Regions from separate parts of the Phytohabitans houttuyneae genome, predicted to be linked through region 1. Evidence: riboswitches for the same ligand, from Rfam matches in the RefSeq annotation. Region 1 holds a riboswitch; the other holds the start of a gene.
What was found. A riboswitch is a leader RNA that binds a small molecule or an ion and turns the genes downstream of it on or off. The one in region 1 is predicted to bind cobalamin.
Positions count from the first base shown of each region.

Region 2: linked by a shared signal. The riboswitch ahead of Phou_RS04380 (CbtB domain-containing protein) and the one ahead of Phou_RS31030 (ribonucleoside-diphosphate reductase subunit alpha) in region 1 are both predicted to bind cobalamin.

Region 1 is NZ_BLPF01000002.1:1,734,494-1,741,393, forward strand. It holds gene Phou_RS31020 (LysE family translocator) at 1-356, opposite strand, end outside; gene Phou_RS31025 (aminotransferase-like domain-containing protein) at 443-1,855, shown strand; cobalamin riboswitch at 1,913-2,123, shown strand; gene Phou_RS31030 (ribonucleoside-diphosphate reductase subunit alpha) at 2,255-4,555, shown strand; gene Phou_RS31035 (ribonucleotide-diphosphate reductase subunit beta) at 4,573-5,550, shown strand; gene meaB (methylmalonyl Co-A mutase-associated GTPase MeaB) at 5,555-6,592, opposite strand; gene scpA (methylmalonyl-CoA mutase) at 6,589-6,900, opposite strand, start outside.
Region 2 is NZ_BLPF01000001.1:937,136-944,035, forward strand. It holds gene Phou_RS04360 (NmrA family NAD(P)-binding protein) at 1-653, shown strand, start outside; gene Phou_RS04365 (cobyrinic acid a,c-diamide synthase CobB) at 974-2,308, opposite strand; gene cobO (cob(I)yrinic acid a,c-diamide adenosyltransferase) at 2,302-2,904, opposite strand; gene Phou_RS04375 (VWA domain-containing protein) at 2,904-4,766, opposite strand; cobalamin riboswitch at 4,818-4,990, shown strand; gene Phou_RS04380 (CbtB domain-containing protein) at 5,025-5,213, shown strand; gene Phou_RS04385 (CbtA family protein) at 5,218-5,949, shown strand; gene Phou_RS04390 (hypothetical protein) at 5,946-6,302, shown strand; gene Phou_RS04395 (VOC family protein) at 6,307-6,714, shown strand; gene Phou_RS04400 (MmcQ/YjbR family DNA-binding protein) at 6,703-6,900, opposite strand, start outside.

The DNA.
Region 1 (6,900 bases):
AGCGCGTTGATGAGCGCGCCGTCCAGGAAGAGCCGGGCGGGCGAGGCCGGCCGCACGGTCTCGGTGCCGGGCCCGGCCTTGCTGCGCAGCGCCTGTACGCCGAGGTAGACCAGGTAGCCGACGCCGGCGTACTTGACCACGGTGAAGGCGACCGGCGAGGCGGCCACGAGCGCGGCCACCCCGATACCGGCGAGCGCGATGTGCAGCAGTGTGCCGGCCTCGACGCCGAGCGCCGACGCGAGCCCCGCGCGGAGCCCCTGCGCGGCGGTCCGGGTGACGATGAAGATCATGTTCGGTCCCGGTATCGCGATGAGCGTCAGCGAGGCGAGCGTGAAGGCGATCATCCGGCTGGTCATTTCTCCTCCTGCGGCAGGGCGGTGAAGGTCCTGACCAGTAGTCTTCGGAAGATCGAGGAGGGTCACCCGGGCCATTGGAGGCGGAAGTGGACCGGTTGTGGGCGGCGCCTGAGCTGCTGGAGGTGCTCGGCGACTGGGCCGACCGGCCCGGCCCGATGTACCAGCGGCTCTCCGCCGCCGTCCGCGACGCCGTGGCGCAGGGCAACCTGGTCGCCGGCGACCGGCTCCCCTCCGAGCGAGACCTGGCCAAGGCGCTCGCGGTCAGCCGCGCCACCGTGGTGTCCGCGTACGACGACCTGCGCGCCGAGTCCATTGTGGACAGCCGGCAGGGCAGCGGCACAAGGGTCCGCCGCGGGGTGGCGCCGGAGCGCACGGGGCGCGTGCACGGCGGTACGGCGACCGCGATCGTGCAGCGGCTGATCGACACGCCGGGCGAGATGATCTCGTTGGGCAACGTGACGGCTCCCGGGCTGGACCTGCTCACCGAGGAGCTGCACGGGCTGGTGCGCGAGGACCTGGCGCAGGTGCTGGGGGAGTCCGGCTACCACCCGCGTGGCCTGCCGCGGCTGCGCGAGGCGATTGCCGCCCGGTACGCCGCCGCGGGCCTCGCCACCACCGCCGACCAGCTCGTCGTGACCACCGGGGCGAGCCAGGCGATCGCCCTGGTCACCCAGCTGCTGCTGACCCGCGGCAGCACGGTGGTGGTCGAGTCGCCGAGCTGGCCAGGCTGCCTCGACGCGCTCCGGGCCGCCGGGGTGCGCCTTGTCGGGGTGCCCCTGGACGACGAGGGCATCCGGCCCGACCTGCTGGCGCGGGCACTGCCCGAGCACCGCCCCGACCTCGTCTACGTGATGCCGAACGCGCACAACCCGACCGGCGTCACGATGTCCGCGCCCCGGCGGCGGCAGGTGGCCGACCTCGCCGCCCGGCACGGCGTACCGGTGCTGGAGGACAGCCCCGACCCCGGCCTCGATCCGTTGCCGGTCGCGGCGTTCAGCCCGGGGGTGACGCTGACGCTGGGCTCGCTGACCAAGCCGGTGTGGGCGGGCCTGCGGATCGGCTGGGTACGCGCGCCGGCCGACGTGGCCGCCCGCCTCGCCCGGCTCAAGGCGCTGGCCGACCTCGGCTCGCCGGTGCTCGACCAGGCGCTCGCCGCCCGCCTGCTGCCCCGGCTGGACGCGCTGACCGCGGAGCGCGAGGCGGCGTTGCGCGAGCGCCGGGACTTTCTCGAGGCGGCGCTTGCCGAGAGCCTGCCGGCGTGGCGGTGGCGGAGCCCGGCGGCCGGATCGTCACTGTGGATCGAGCTGCCGGGCGCGGACTCGGTCGCGTTCGCACAGGTGGCCCTGCGCCACGGGGTGGAGGTGGTGGCCGGCGCGGCGACCGACCCGACCGGCGCGCACGACTCGTACGTGCGGGTGGGGTTCAACTATCCGCCGCGGACGCTCGCCGCGATGGTCGACCGGCTGCGGCAGGCCTGGGAGGCGACCGGCCGCCGGTGACACGCCCGACACGCCGGCACATCATGTGGTGTTGGCTTTTCCGTGCGGTACCCATATATGGTGTCGCTCGCAGCTGGTTCGGCCGTTCCGTGTGGAGGGTCGAGGCAAGAGGGAACCCCGGTGCGAGTCCGGGACTGCCCCGCAGCGGTGAGTGGGAACGACCGCCGTCATATGGCACTGGACCTTCGGGTCTGGGAAGCGACGGCCAGTAGGTGACCTCCGGGTCGCGCCCGCGAGTCCGAAGACCTGCCAGCGCGCCGCACGCCACCGGGCGTGCGGTGGTCGAAGGCCGCGCGGGACGGTCTGCGCCACAGCCGGGGCGGTGCGCCACGCACCGTGACCGGTGGCGTTCTCCTGCGCGTCCGCCGACCTGGGCAACCGGGTGCGAGGAGGGGGAACATGCAGGTCCGCAAGCGCAACGGCGACACCGAGCCGGTCGACGTCAACAAGATCGTCCGGGCGGTGGAGCGGTGGGTCGCCGACCTGGACGAGGTCGATCCGCTGCGGGTGGCCACCAAGACGATCAGCGGGCTGTACGACGGTGCTACGACGGCCGAGCTGGACAAGCTGTCGATCCAGACGGCCGCCGAGCTGATCGGCGAGGAGCCGCAGTACTCGAAGCTGGCGGCGCGGCTGCTGTCGTCCTATGTGGACAAGGAGGTGCGCGGCCAGGGGGTGGCCAGCTTCAGCCAGTGCGTCCGGTACGCGCACGGGCTGGGCCTGATCGGCGACGGCGTGGCCGGTTTCGTCTCCCGCAACGCGCGCAAGCTCGACGACGCCGTCGACCTGGCCGGCGACCTGCGCTTCGAGTACTTCGGGCTGCGCACCGTCGCCGACCGCTACCTGCTGCGCCACCCGCAGACCCGCCTTGTCGTGGAGACGCCGCAGTACTGGCTGCTGCGGGTGGCCTGCGGCCTGTCGCGGACGCCGGCCGAGGCGATCGGCTTCTACCGGCTGATGTCGAGCCTGGCGTACCTGCCGAGCTCGCCGACCCTCTTCAACTCCGGCACCCGGCACACCCAGATGTCCTCGTGCTTCCTGGTGGACTCGCCGCGCGACGAGCTGGACTCGATCTACGAGCGGTACCACCAGGTGGCGCGGCTGTCGAAGTTTTCCGGCGGCATCGGGATCTCCTGGAGCCGCATCCGCGGGCGCGGCGCGCTCATCCGCGGCACCAACGGCAGGTCGAACGGGATCGTGCCGTTCCTCAAGACGCTCGACGCCGGCGTGGCAGCGGTCAACCAGGGCGGCCGGCGCAAGGGCGCGGCGTGCGTGTACCTGGAGCCGTGGCACCCGGACATCGAGGAGTTTCTGGAGCTGCGGGACAACACCGGCGAGGAGGCGCGGCGCACCCACAACCTGAACCTCGCCAACTGGATACCGGACGAGTTCATGCGCCGGGTCGAGGCGGACGGCGAGTGGTCGCTGGTCGACCCGTCGGACGCGCCGGAGCTGCCGGACCTGTGGGGTGAGGAGTTCGACGAGGCGTACCGGGCCGCGGAGAAGAAGGCCGTCAAGACGGTCAAGGCGCGCGACCTGTACGGGCGGATGATGCGCACGCTCGCGCAGACCGGCAACGGCTGGATGACGTTCAAGGACCCGTCGAACCGGCTGTCCAACCAGACCGGCGAGCCGGGCAACACCATCCACCTGTCGAACCTGTGCACCGAGATCCTCGAGGTCAACAGCGACGACGAGACCGCGGTCTGCAACCTCGGCTCGATCAACCTCGGTGCGCACGTCACGGCCGACGGCGTCGACTGGGAGAAGCTGCGCGCGACCGTCGCCACCGCGGTCGTCTTCCTCGACCGGGTGATCGACCTCAACTACTACCCGAGCGCGCAGGCCGCCGCGTCGAACCCGCGGTGGCGTCCGGTCGGGCTCGGCCTGATGGGGTTGCAGGACGCGTTCTTCACGCTGCGCCTGCCGTTCGACTCGGCGCCGGCGCGGGAGCTGTCCACGCGGGTACAGGAGGAGATCTTCCTGACCGCGCTGGAGACCTCGGCCGGGCTCGCCGAGGAGCACGGGCCGCACCCGGCGTACCCGCAGACCCGCGCGGCCGGCGGCGCGCTGCACCCGGACCTGTGGGGCGTGGAGCCGACCCAGACGGAGCGCTGGGCGGCCCTGCGGGAGCGGGTCGCCGCGCACGGCCTGCGCAACTCGCTGCTGGTGGCGATCGCGCCGACGGCGACGATCGCGTCGATCGCCGGCTGCTACGAGTGCATCGAGCCGCAGGTGTCCAACCTCTTCAAACGCGAGACGATGTCGGGCGAGTTCCTTCAGATCAACACCTATCTGGTACGGGAGCTGAAGGCCCGCGGCCTGTGGACCGCACCGATCCGGGAGCAGATCAAGCGGGCCGAGGGTTCCGTGCAGGGCATCGCCGACCTGCCGCAGGACGTGCGCGACCTGTTCCGCACCGCGTGGGAGCTGCCGCAGCGGGCCCTGATCGACCTGGCCTCGGCCCGGGCGCCGTACGTGGACCAGTCCCAGTCGCTGAACCTGTTCATGAGCGCGCCGACGATCGGCAAGCTCTCCTCGATGTACCTGCACGCCTGGAAATCCGGCCTGAAGACCACCTACTACCTGCGGTCGCGGCCGGCGACCCGGATCCAGCAGGCGACCGTGGCGGTCACCCTCCCGACCGAGGCCGTGGCCTGCTCCCTGGAAAACCCCGAGACCTGCGAGGCGTGTCAGTGAGCTTGCTCGATCCCGGCATGGACCTGACCCTGCGGCCGATGCGTTACCCCGAGTTCTTCGACCGCTTCAAGGACGCCATCAAGAACACCTGGACGGTGGAGGAGGTCGACCTGCACTCCGACCTCGCCGACCTGGCCCGGCTCTCGCCGGCCGAGCAGCACCTGGTCAGCCGCCTTGTCGCGTTCTTCGCCACCGGCGACACCATCGTCGCCAACAACCTTGTGCTCAACCTCTACCAGCACGTCAACTCGCCGGAGGGGCGGCTCTACCTGTCGCGGCAGCTGTTCGAGGAGGCCGTGCACGTCCAGTTCTACCTGAACCTGCTGGACACGTACGTGCCCGACGAGCAGCAGCGCTTCGAGGCGTTCGCCGCCGTGGAAAACATCCCGTCGATCGCGCGCAAGGCCGAGTTCTGCTTCAAGTGGATCGACTCGGTCTTCGCGCTGCGTCGACTGTCCACACGGGAGGATCGGCGGGCGTTCCTGCTCAACCTGATCTGCTTCGCCGCCTGCATCGAAGGGCTGTTCTTCTACGGCGCGTTCGCGTACGTGTACTTCCTGCGCTCGCGCGGGCTGCTGCACGGCCTCGCCTCCGGCACCAACTGGGTCTTCCGCGACGAGTCGATGCACATGGCGTTCGCGTTCGACGTGGTGGAGACGGTGCGCCGCGAGGAGCCTGACCTGTTCGACGCCGAGATGGAACGCCAGGTCACCGAGATGCTGGCCGAGGCGGTCGAGTGCGAGGTCCAGTTCGCCGAGGACCTGCTCGGCCAGGGTGTGTCCGGCATGGCCCTGTCCGACATGCGCGAGTACCTGCAGCACGTCGCCGACCGCCGGCTCGCCGTGCTCGGCATCGCGCCGATGTACCAGAGCAAGAACCCGTTCGCGTTCATGGAGCTGCAGGACGTGCAGGAGCTGTCCAACTTCTTCGAGCGGCGGGTCTCGGCGTACCAGGTCGGTGTCTCCGGCACGGTCAGCTTCGACGACGACTTCTGACCGGTCAGCTCCGGCCGCTGTCCCGGGCGACGCCCTCGCCCGGGACGGCGGTGACGCCGGTGAAGGCGGCGAGGATGCGATCCGCGGCCTGCGCGGGCGTGAGGCTGCCGTCCAGTACCTGGCGCTCGGCCTGCGGGGCGACCGCGGTGACCGCCGGATCGGACCGCAGCCGGTCCACGAGGTTGCGGCGCACGGTGGCCCACACCCAGCCGATCTGCTGGCGGCTGCGGCGCTGCTCCAGCTCGCCCGAGGCGGCCAGCGTGTCGTGGTGCCGCAGCAGGTGCCGCCACACGTCGTCAAGGCCGGTGCCCTCGATCGCGCTGCAGGTGACGACCGGCGGCTGCCACGAGCCGTCGGGTCCGCGCAGCAGCCGTAGGGCGCCGGCCAGCTCCCGGGCGGCGCGGCGGGCGTCGGCGGCGTGCGGGCCGTCGGCCTTGTTCACCGCGATCACGTCGGCGATCTCCAGCACGCCCTTCTTGATGCCCTGCAGCTGGTCGCCGGTCCGGGCCAGGGCGAGCAGCAGGAACGTGTCGACCATCTCGGCGACCGTGATCTCCGACTGGCCGACACCGACGGTCTCCACGATCACGACGTCGTAGCCGGCCGCTTCGACGACCGCGATGGCCTCGCGGGTGGCGTTGGCGACGCCGCCGAGGGTGCCGGCGGTCGGCGACGGGCGGACGAACGCGTGCGGGTCGGTGGCCAGGCGGGACATCCGGGTCTTGTCGCCCAGGATGCTGCCGCCGGTACGGGTGGAGGACGGGTCGACCGCGAGGACGGCGACCCGGTGCCCGGCGGCCGTGAGCATGCTGCCGAGCGCGTCGATGAAGGTCGACTTGCCCACGCCCGGTACCCCGGTGACGCCGACGCGCCGGGTGCCGGCCGGCGCCGGGCCGAGCGCGACGAGCAGCCGCTGGGCCAGCGCGCGATGGTCCGGCCGGGTCGACTCGACAAGCGTTATCGCGCGACCGAGGAAGGCCCGCGAGCCCGACCGCACCCCGGCCGCGTACTCCTCGACATCGACAGCCCGTCCCGGGCTCATGGAGCCGGGTGGCCGAGGCGCGTGGAGAGCTGGGCGAGCAGGTCGAGGGCCGCGTCGGCGATCACGGTGCCGGGCGGGAAGATGGCGGCCGCGCCGGCGGCGCGCAGGGTCTCGTGGTCCTGCGGCGGGATGACCCCGCCGACGATCACCATGATGTCGTCGCGGCCCAGAGCGGCCAGCTCGTCGCGCAGCGCCGGCACGAGGGTCAGGTGCCCCGCCGCGAGGCTGGAGACGCCGACGATGTGCACGTCGGCCTCGACCGCCTGCCGCGCCACCTCGCCGGGTGTCTGAAACAGCGGACCCACGTC
Region 2 (6,900 bases), on a different contig from region 1:
CCGTCCGGCTCTACCTGATGGCGCCCCACGAGCTGCCCGTCGACCCCCGCTTCGTCGAGCGCGCCGTCACGCGGGGCGTGCGGCACATCGTGCTGCTGTCCAGCCGGGGCATCGAGGTCATGGGCGACGAGCGGCTGATGAGCGCGGAGCGCACGGTGCGCGGGTCGGGCGCCGACTGGACGATCCTGCGAGCGGACTGGTTCGACCAAAACTTCGACGAGGGCTTCTTCCAGCCCGCGGTGGTGGCCGGCGCGCTCGCCGTGCCGCTGGGCGACGCGCGGCAGGCGTTCGTCGACGCGGACGACATCGCCGCCGTCGCGGCCGCCGTGCTCACCGGCGACGGGCACGCCGGCCACAGCTACGAGGTGACCGGCCCGGACGCGCTGTCGTTCGCCGAGGCGGTGCGCATCGTCGGCGAGGCGGCCGGGCGCCCGGTCCGGTTCGGCGGCACCGACGGTGACTACCTGGCCCAGCAGGCCGCGCTCGGCCTGCCCGAGGAGCAGACCCGGCAGGAGATCGCGGCGTTCACCGCGCTGCGCGAGCAGGGCGACCAGAGCGCCACCGACACCGTGCGCCGGATCACCGGTCACCCGCCGAAGAGCTTCCACACCTACGCGACCGAGGCCGCCGCCCGCGGCGCCTGGAAGGAATGAGAGACAGCAGATGTGAGCTACCGCGACGTCCGCCGTGGTCCGGACCGTTGCTCCCGCGGCCTCACCCTCCGCGGGGGTCGGGCGGCGCCCACCGCGAGCTGCCTCTCAAGCTGGGCGCACCGATGCGCCCAGCTGCTCGCGACTGTTGCCGGGACTTCAGCCAAGCATCACGGCCACCCGGTGGCGGGCTTGTCGCGCGGAGCCGGCAGCGGAGGTCGGGGTTTCGGCGAGCCCTGGCGAGCCGCCGACCGCAGCGGTGCCCGCGGGAGCGTGCGGTCCGCAGGTGACGCGGACGGGGGCACGTCTGTCTGGAAGGAACGTCACGACGCGGCGGCGACAAGGCGGTGGGCGATCTCGGGGTGGGCGGCCCAGTGGAGGTGGAGGTAGGAGGCGTGCACGCCGCCCACCACGAAGCCCTCCGGCCCGGCGCCGCGCCAGGCCCACGCGGGTGCGCCGCCCGCCCGCGGGGTGACCGCCGTGCGGTGAAACTCGTGGCCGGTGACCCGCGTGCCGGCCGGCGCGACTGAGCTGTCGCTCAGCGCGACGGCGTCGCGGTAGCCGAGAGTGAGGCGGTCGGTCATCGTGGCGTCGGCGTCCAGCACGCCGCACATCTCGGCGCCGTCGAGCGTGCGGCACAGCCACAGCAGGCCCGCGCACTCGGCCGCGATCGGGGCGCCGCGCGCGGCCATCGCGGCCACCGCGGCGCGCAGTGGCGCGTTGGCGGCCAAGCGGTCCGCGTACACCTCGGGAAAGCCGCCACCCACCACCAGCGCCCGCGCCCCCTCGGGCAGCGCCTCGTCGCGCAGCGGATCCACTGTGGACACCTCGGCGCCGGCCGCGCGCAGCAGCTCGACCGTCTCCGGGTAGCCGAAACTGAAGGCCGGGCCGCCCGCGACCGCGACCACCGGGCGGCCCGGCATCGGCTCCACAGAGGAGGGTGTCCACGCCGCGGAGGCCAGCGGCGGCGCGGCCCGGGCCACCGCGAGCACCGCGTCGAGGTCGACGCCGGCGGTCACGAGGTCGGCGAGCGCGGACACCGACGCGGTGGCGTCGGCGGAACGCTCCACCACGGGCACCAGGCCCAGGTGCCGTGACGGCGCGGCGACCGCTGAGTGGCGGCGCAGCACGCCGAGCACCGGCGTGCCGACCTCCTCGCACGCGTCCCGCAGCAGCGCCTCGTGCCGGTCGGAGCCGACCCGGTTGAGGACCACGCCGGCCAGCCGCACGCTGCCGAACGACCGGAACCCGTGCACCAGCGCCGCCACCGACCGCCCCTGCGCGGACGCGTCGACGACGAGCAGGACCGGCGCGGCGAGCAGTGCGGCAACGTGCGCGGTGGAGCCGAAGTCGCCGGCGCCCACGCGCCCGTCGTACAGGCCCATCACGCCCTCGACCACCGCCAGCTCGGCACCCGCGGCGCCGTACGCGAAGAGCGGGCCGATCCGCTCCTCACCCACCAGCACCGGGTCGAGGTTGCGGCCGGGGCGGCCGGCGGCGAGCGTGTGGTAGCCCGGGTCGATGTAGTCGGGGCCCACCTTGAAACCGGCCACCCGCGTGCCCCGCGCGGCGAACGCGGCCAGCAGCCCCGTCGCGACCGTCGTCTTGCCGTGCCCGGAGGCGGGCGCCGCGATGACCAGGCGTGGGACGGTCACCACTCGATGCCCTGCTGCCCCTTGCGCCCCGCGTCCATCGGATGCTTGACCTTCGTCATGTCGGTCACCAGGTCGGCCGCGGCGACGAGGTCGGGGTGCGCCTCGCGCCCGGTGACCACCACGTGCTGCGAGCCGGGCCGGTCGCGCAGCGCCGCCACGACGTCCGCGACGTCGACCCAACCCCACTTCATCGGGTACGTGAACTCGTCGAGCACATAGAACCGGTAGGCTTCCGCGGCCAGGTCGCGTTTGACCTGCGCCCACCCCTCGGCCGCCTCCGCCGCGTGGTCGCGCTCCGTGCCGGGGCGCTGGATCCACGACCAGCCCTCGCCCATCTTGTGCCAGGTGACCGCGCCGCCCTCGCCGGTGCGGCCGAGCGCGCGGAGCGCCGCCTCCTCACCGACCTTCCACTTCGGACTCTTCACGAACTGGTACACCACGATCGGCCAGCCGGCACTCCACGCCCGCAGCGCCATCCCGAACGCGGCCGTGGACTTGCCCTTGCCCTGTCCGGTGTGGACGGCCAGGACGGGCTGGCGCCGCCGCTCGCGCGTGGTGAGCCCGTCGTCTGGCACGGTGTCCGGCTTGCCCTGCGGCATCAGGCCGCCCTCCCCAACCGGTTGGTGGCTGACAGCTGCGCGAGCGGCACGCACGGCGCGTCGAGCGCCACGGCCAGCCGCCGCGCGAGGCCCAGCCGCACCGGCCCGGCCTCGCAGTCGACCACAACGGACGTGGTGCCGGCCAGTGACGGCACCACGCCCAGCGGGTCGGGTCCCGCCGTGTTGCGGCCGTCGGTGACGAGCACGAGCAGCGGGCGGCGGCGTGGATCCCGGCGGCGCTCGGCGCGCAGCGTGCGCGCGGCCGCCTCCAGCCCGGCGGCCAGCGGTGTGCGACCGCCGGTGCGCAGGCGGGCGAGCTTCTGCACGCCCACCTCGTGGCTGGAGGTCGGCGGCAGCACCTCGTCCGCGCCGGCGCCCCGAAATGTGATCATGCCGACCCGGTCGCGCCGCTGGTAGGCGTCGCGCAGCAGTGACAGCACCGCCGCCTTGACGGTCGTCATCCGCTGCCGCGCGGCCATCGAGCCGGACGCGTCGACGACAAAGAGCACGAGGTTGGACTCCTTGCCCACGTGCACCGCCTCGCGCAGGTCGGCCGGCTCGACAGTGCGGCTGCCCCGCGCGGCCGCCGCCAGCAGCGTGGCGGGCAGGTGCGGCGCACCGGCGCCCTGCGGCAGGCGCGCGCCGACCACGCGGCCGCGCCGGGCGTACGCGAGTGAGCGCCGGCCCGCGTGTGCCCGCTCCCCGGTCTTGGGCAGCGTCAGCACACGCGGCCGGTACGGCTGTCCGGGCGCGGCGGCCGCCTGCTCCGCCGCGTCATCGCCCGCACTGTCCTCACCGTCCTCATCGGACCGCGTGCCACGGCCGCCCGGCGGGTCCGGCTCCGGCTGCGGGTCCTCATTGGACAGTGTTTCCTCCAGCCGCTCCTCGTCGGTGCCGGGCGGGTCGAGCGGGTCGCGGCGGCGCCGGTGCGGCAGCGCCAGCCGGGCGGCGTCCCGGATGTCGCCGGCGCTCACCTCGTCCCGCCCGTGCCACGCCGCGAGCGTCAGCGCCGCCCGCGCCACGACGATGTCGGCGCGCAGGCCGTCCACTCCGTACGCCAAGCAGATGCGGGCGATCCGGTCCAGCTCGCCGTCCGGCAGCCGCACCGAAGCCAGCCTCTCCCGCGCGGCCACGATCCGCCCGGCCAGCTCGGCATCCTCGGCCGCCCAGCGCGCGGCGAAGCCGTCCGGGTCCGCGTCGTACGCCAGGCGCCGCCGCACCACCTCGGCCCGCGGCGCGGGCTCGTCCGGCGAGGTCACCGACACCACGAGGCCGAAGCGGTCGACGAGCTGCGGGCGCGGCTCGCCCTCCTCCGGGTTCATCGTGCCGACGAGCAGGAAGCGCGCCGCGTGCTTGACCGACACACCGTCCCGCTCCACGTGCGCGCGGCCCATCGCCGCCGCGTCGAGCAGCAGGTCGACCAGGTGGTCGGGAAGGAGGTTGACCTCGTCCACATAGAGCAGTCCACGGTGGGCGGTGGCCAGAATCCCTGGCTCGTAAGCCTTTACGCCGTCGGCGAGCGCGCGCTGGATGTCGAGCGTACCGACCACGCGGTCCTCCGTCGCGCCCACCGGAAGCTCCACAAGGGACGATCGGCGCCGGGTGACCGGCGGGTCGGCGGCGTGCGGCCCGTCGGGGCACTCGGCGTCGGGCGCGGCCGGATCACAGGCGAAGCGGCAGCCGCGGACCGCGTCGATCTCGGGCAGCAGCGCGGCGAGCGCGCGCACGACTGTCGACTTCGCGGTGCCCTTCTCGCCGCGGACGAGCACGCCGCCGATCGCCGGGTTGACGGCGGTGAGCAGCAGTGCGAGCCGCAGGTCGGCGAGGCCGACGATCGCGGAGAACGGGTAGGCCGCGGGCATGCCGGCCATGCTGGCCCAGCCGGAGGGCTGGCGTCAAACACCTGTCCGGAGTTACGCTGCCCACGCCACGGTGCTCGGGAAGCCGGTGAGATTCCGGCGTGGTCCTCGCCACTGTGACCGGGGAGTGCTCCCCCGCTGCACCACTGGACCGGCGACGGTCTGGGAAGGTCGTGGGAGCGCGTTGATCCGGGAGCCAGGAGACCGGCCGTGGCAGTTGGACCGCATCGCCACGAGGCATGGACGAGAGGAACACCTGGCATGGCCGCACCCTCGCCACCCACCGCATCCGTCACCCAGATCCGCGTGCCCGTCGCCGCTTGGCTGCTCGTGGCGTTCGCACTGCTCGCGGTGTTCGTGTTGTTGCAGCTCAACGGCACAGCGTTCGCGGAGCAGATCCACGAGTTCACACACGACGGGCGGCACGCGCTCGGCGTTCCCTGCCACTAGCGCCATGTCCTCCCTCACCCTCGGCGCCGTGCTGCGCCGGGCGGCTCTGGCCGGGCTGTTCGCCGGCGTGGCCGCCGCGCTCGTCGCGCTGCTCGTCGTCGAGCCGCAGATCGACAAGGCGCTCGTGATCGAGGAGACCCGTTCCGGAGCGGGAGCGCATGAGGAGCCGGTCTTCGGCCGCGCGACACAGGTGTTCGGCGGCATGCTCGCGGCGGTCGCCGTCGCCGTGTGCCTCGCGCTCGTGGTGGGCGTGGTCTTCGCCCGGGTGCGGCACCGGCTGCCGGCCACCACCGACTTTGGACGGTCGGCGCTGCTGGCGTTGATCGGCTTCACGACGGTCGTGCTGCTGCCCGCGCTCAAGTACCCGCCAAACCCGCCCGGCGTCGGCGACCCGGACACCGTCACCGAGCGCACCGTGCAGTACCTGACGCTGATCGCGGCCGCGGTCGCCGTGACGTGGCTCGCCTTCCTCGTGCACGACCGCTTGGCCGCCCGCCCGTGGCCGCCGGCCCACCGCGCGGCGCTCGCGGTGTCGGTCGCCGCCGTCGGATACATCGCGCTGCTCATGACGTGGCCGGCCAGCCCCGACAGCGTGCCCTCGGACATCCCGGCCGCCCTGCTGTGGGACTTCCGGCTGGCGTCGCTGGGCGAGCTGGCGACACTGTGGACGGTGCTGGGGCTGGGCTTCGGCCTGCTGCTGACGCCCCGCACGGTCGCGGCGCCCGCGCCGGCGTGAGCGCGGTCACGGTCACGGTGTGCCGCGGCTGCTGCTGCGGCACCGCCCGCAAACACCCGGGCGTCGACCACGACGGCCAGGTGGGTCGCCTGCGCGCCGCGGCGGGCCACCACCATCGGGTGCGGACCAGCGGCTGCCTCAACGTCTGCGGCGAGTCCAACGTGGTCGTCGTGCAGCCCGCACCCGAGGCGCGGCGCGGTGGCGCCCGCCCGGTGTGGCTGGGCACCGTGCTCGACGGCGACGTGGAGTCGCGCATCGCCGAGTGGGTGCGCGCCGGCGGTCCCGGCGTGGCGCCGATGCCGCCCGCTCTTCGGGCACTGGCCTTCCCGGCGCCGCGGTGGAAGGCACACTGAGATCATGACTGTGCGACAGCTGCGACTGGCCGTGACGGCCGACGACTACGAGGCCGCGCTCCGCTTCTACCGCGACGTGCTCGGGCTGACCGAGCAGGCGACCTACCACCGCCCTGACGGGGACGGGCGGGTCACGATCCTGGAGGCGGGCCGGGCGACGCTGGAGCTGATCGAGCCGTCCTACGCCGAGTACATCGACGACGTCGAGGTGGGGCGCCGGGTGGCCGGGCACGTGCGGGTGGCCTTCGAGGTGGAGGACTCGGCGGCGGCGACCGCGCGGGCCGCCGAGGCGGGCCTCGAGGTGATCGCCGAGCCGCGGCGCACCCCGTGGGACTCGCTCAACGCCCGCGTCGACGGCCCGGCCCACCTGCAGCTGACGATCTTTCAGGAGCTGGGCGAGTCAGCGCAGTGACGCCTCGTACTCCGCGATGACCTTCTTGGGCACGCACATCCGCCAGGCGTCGGTGACGAGCTCGCGCATCTCCGCCTCGTCGATCTTCGCGAGCCAGACCTGCACCCAGTTGTAGCGCTCGTCCGACTTGATCGGCATGAAGAACTTGTCCGGCTCGGCAGCGATCAGCGCGGCGCGCTCCTCCTT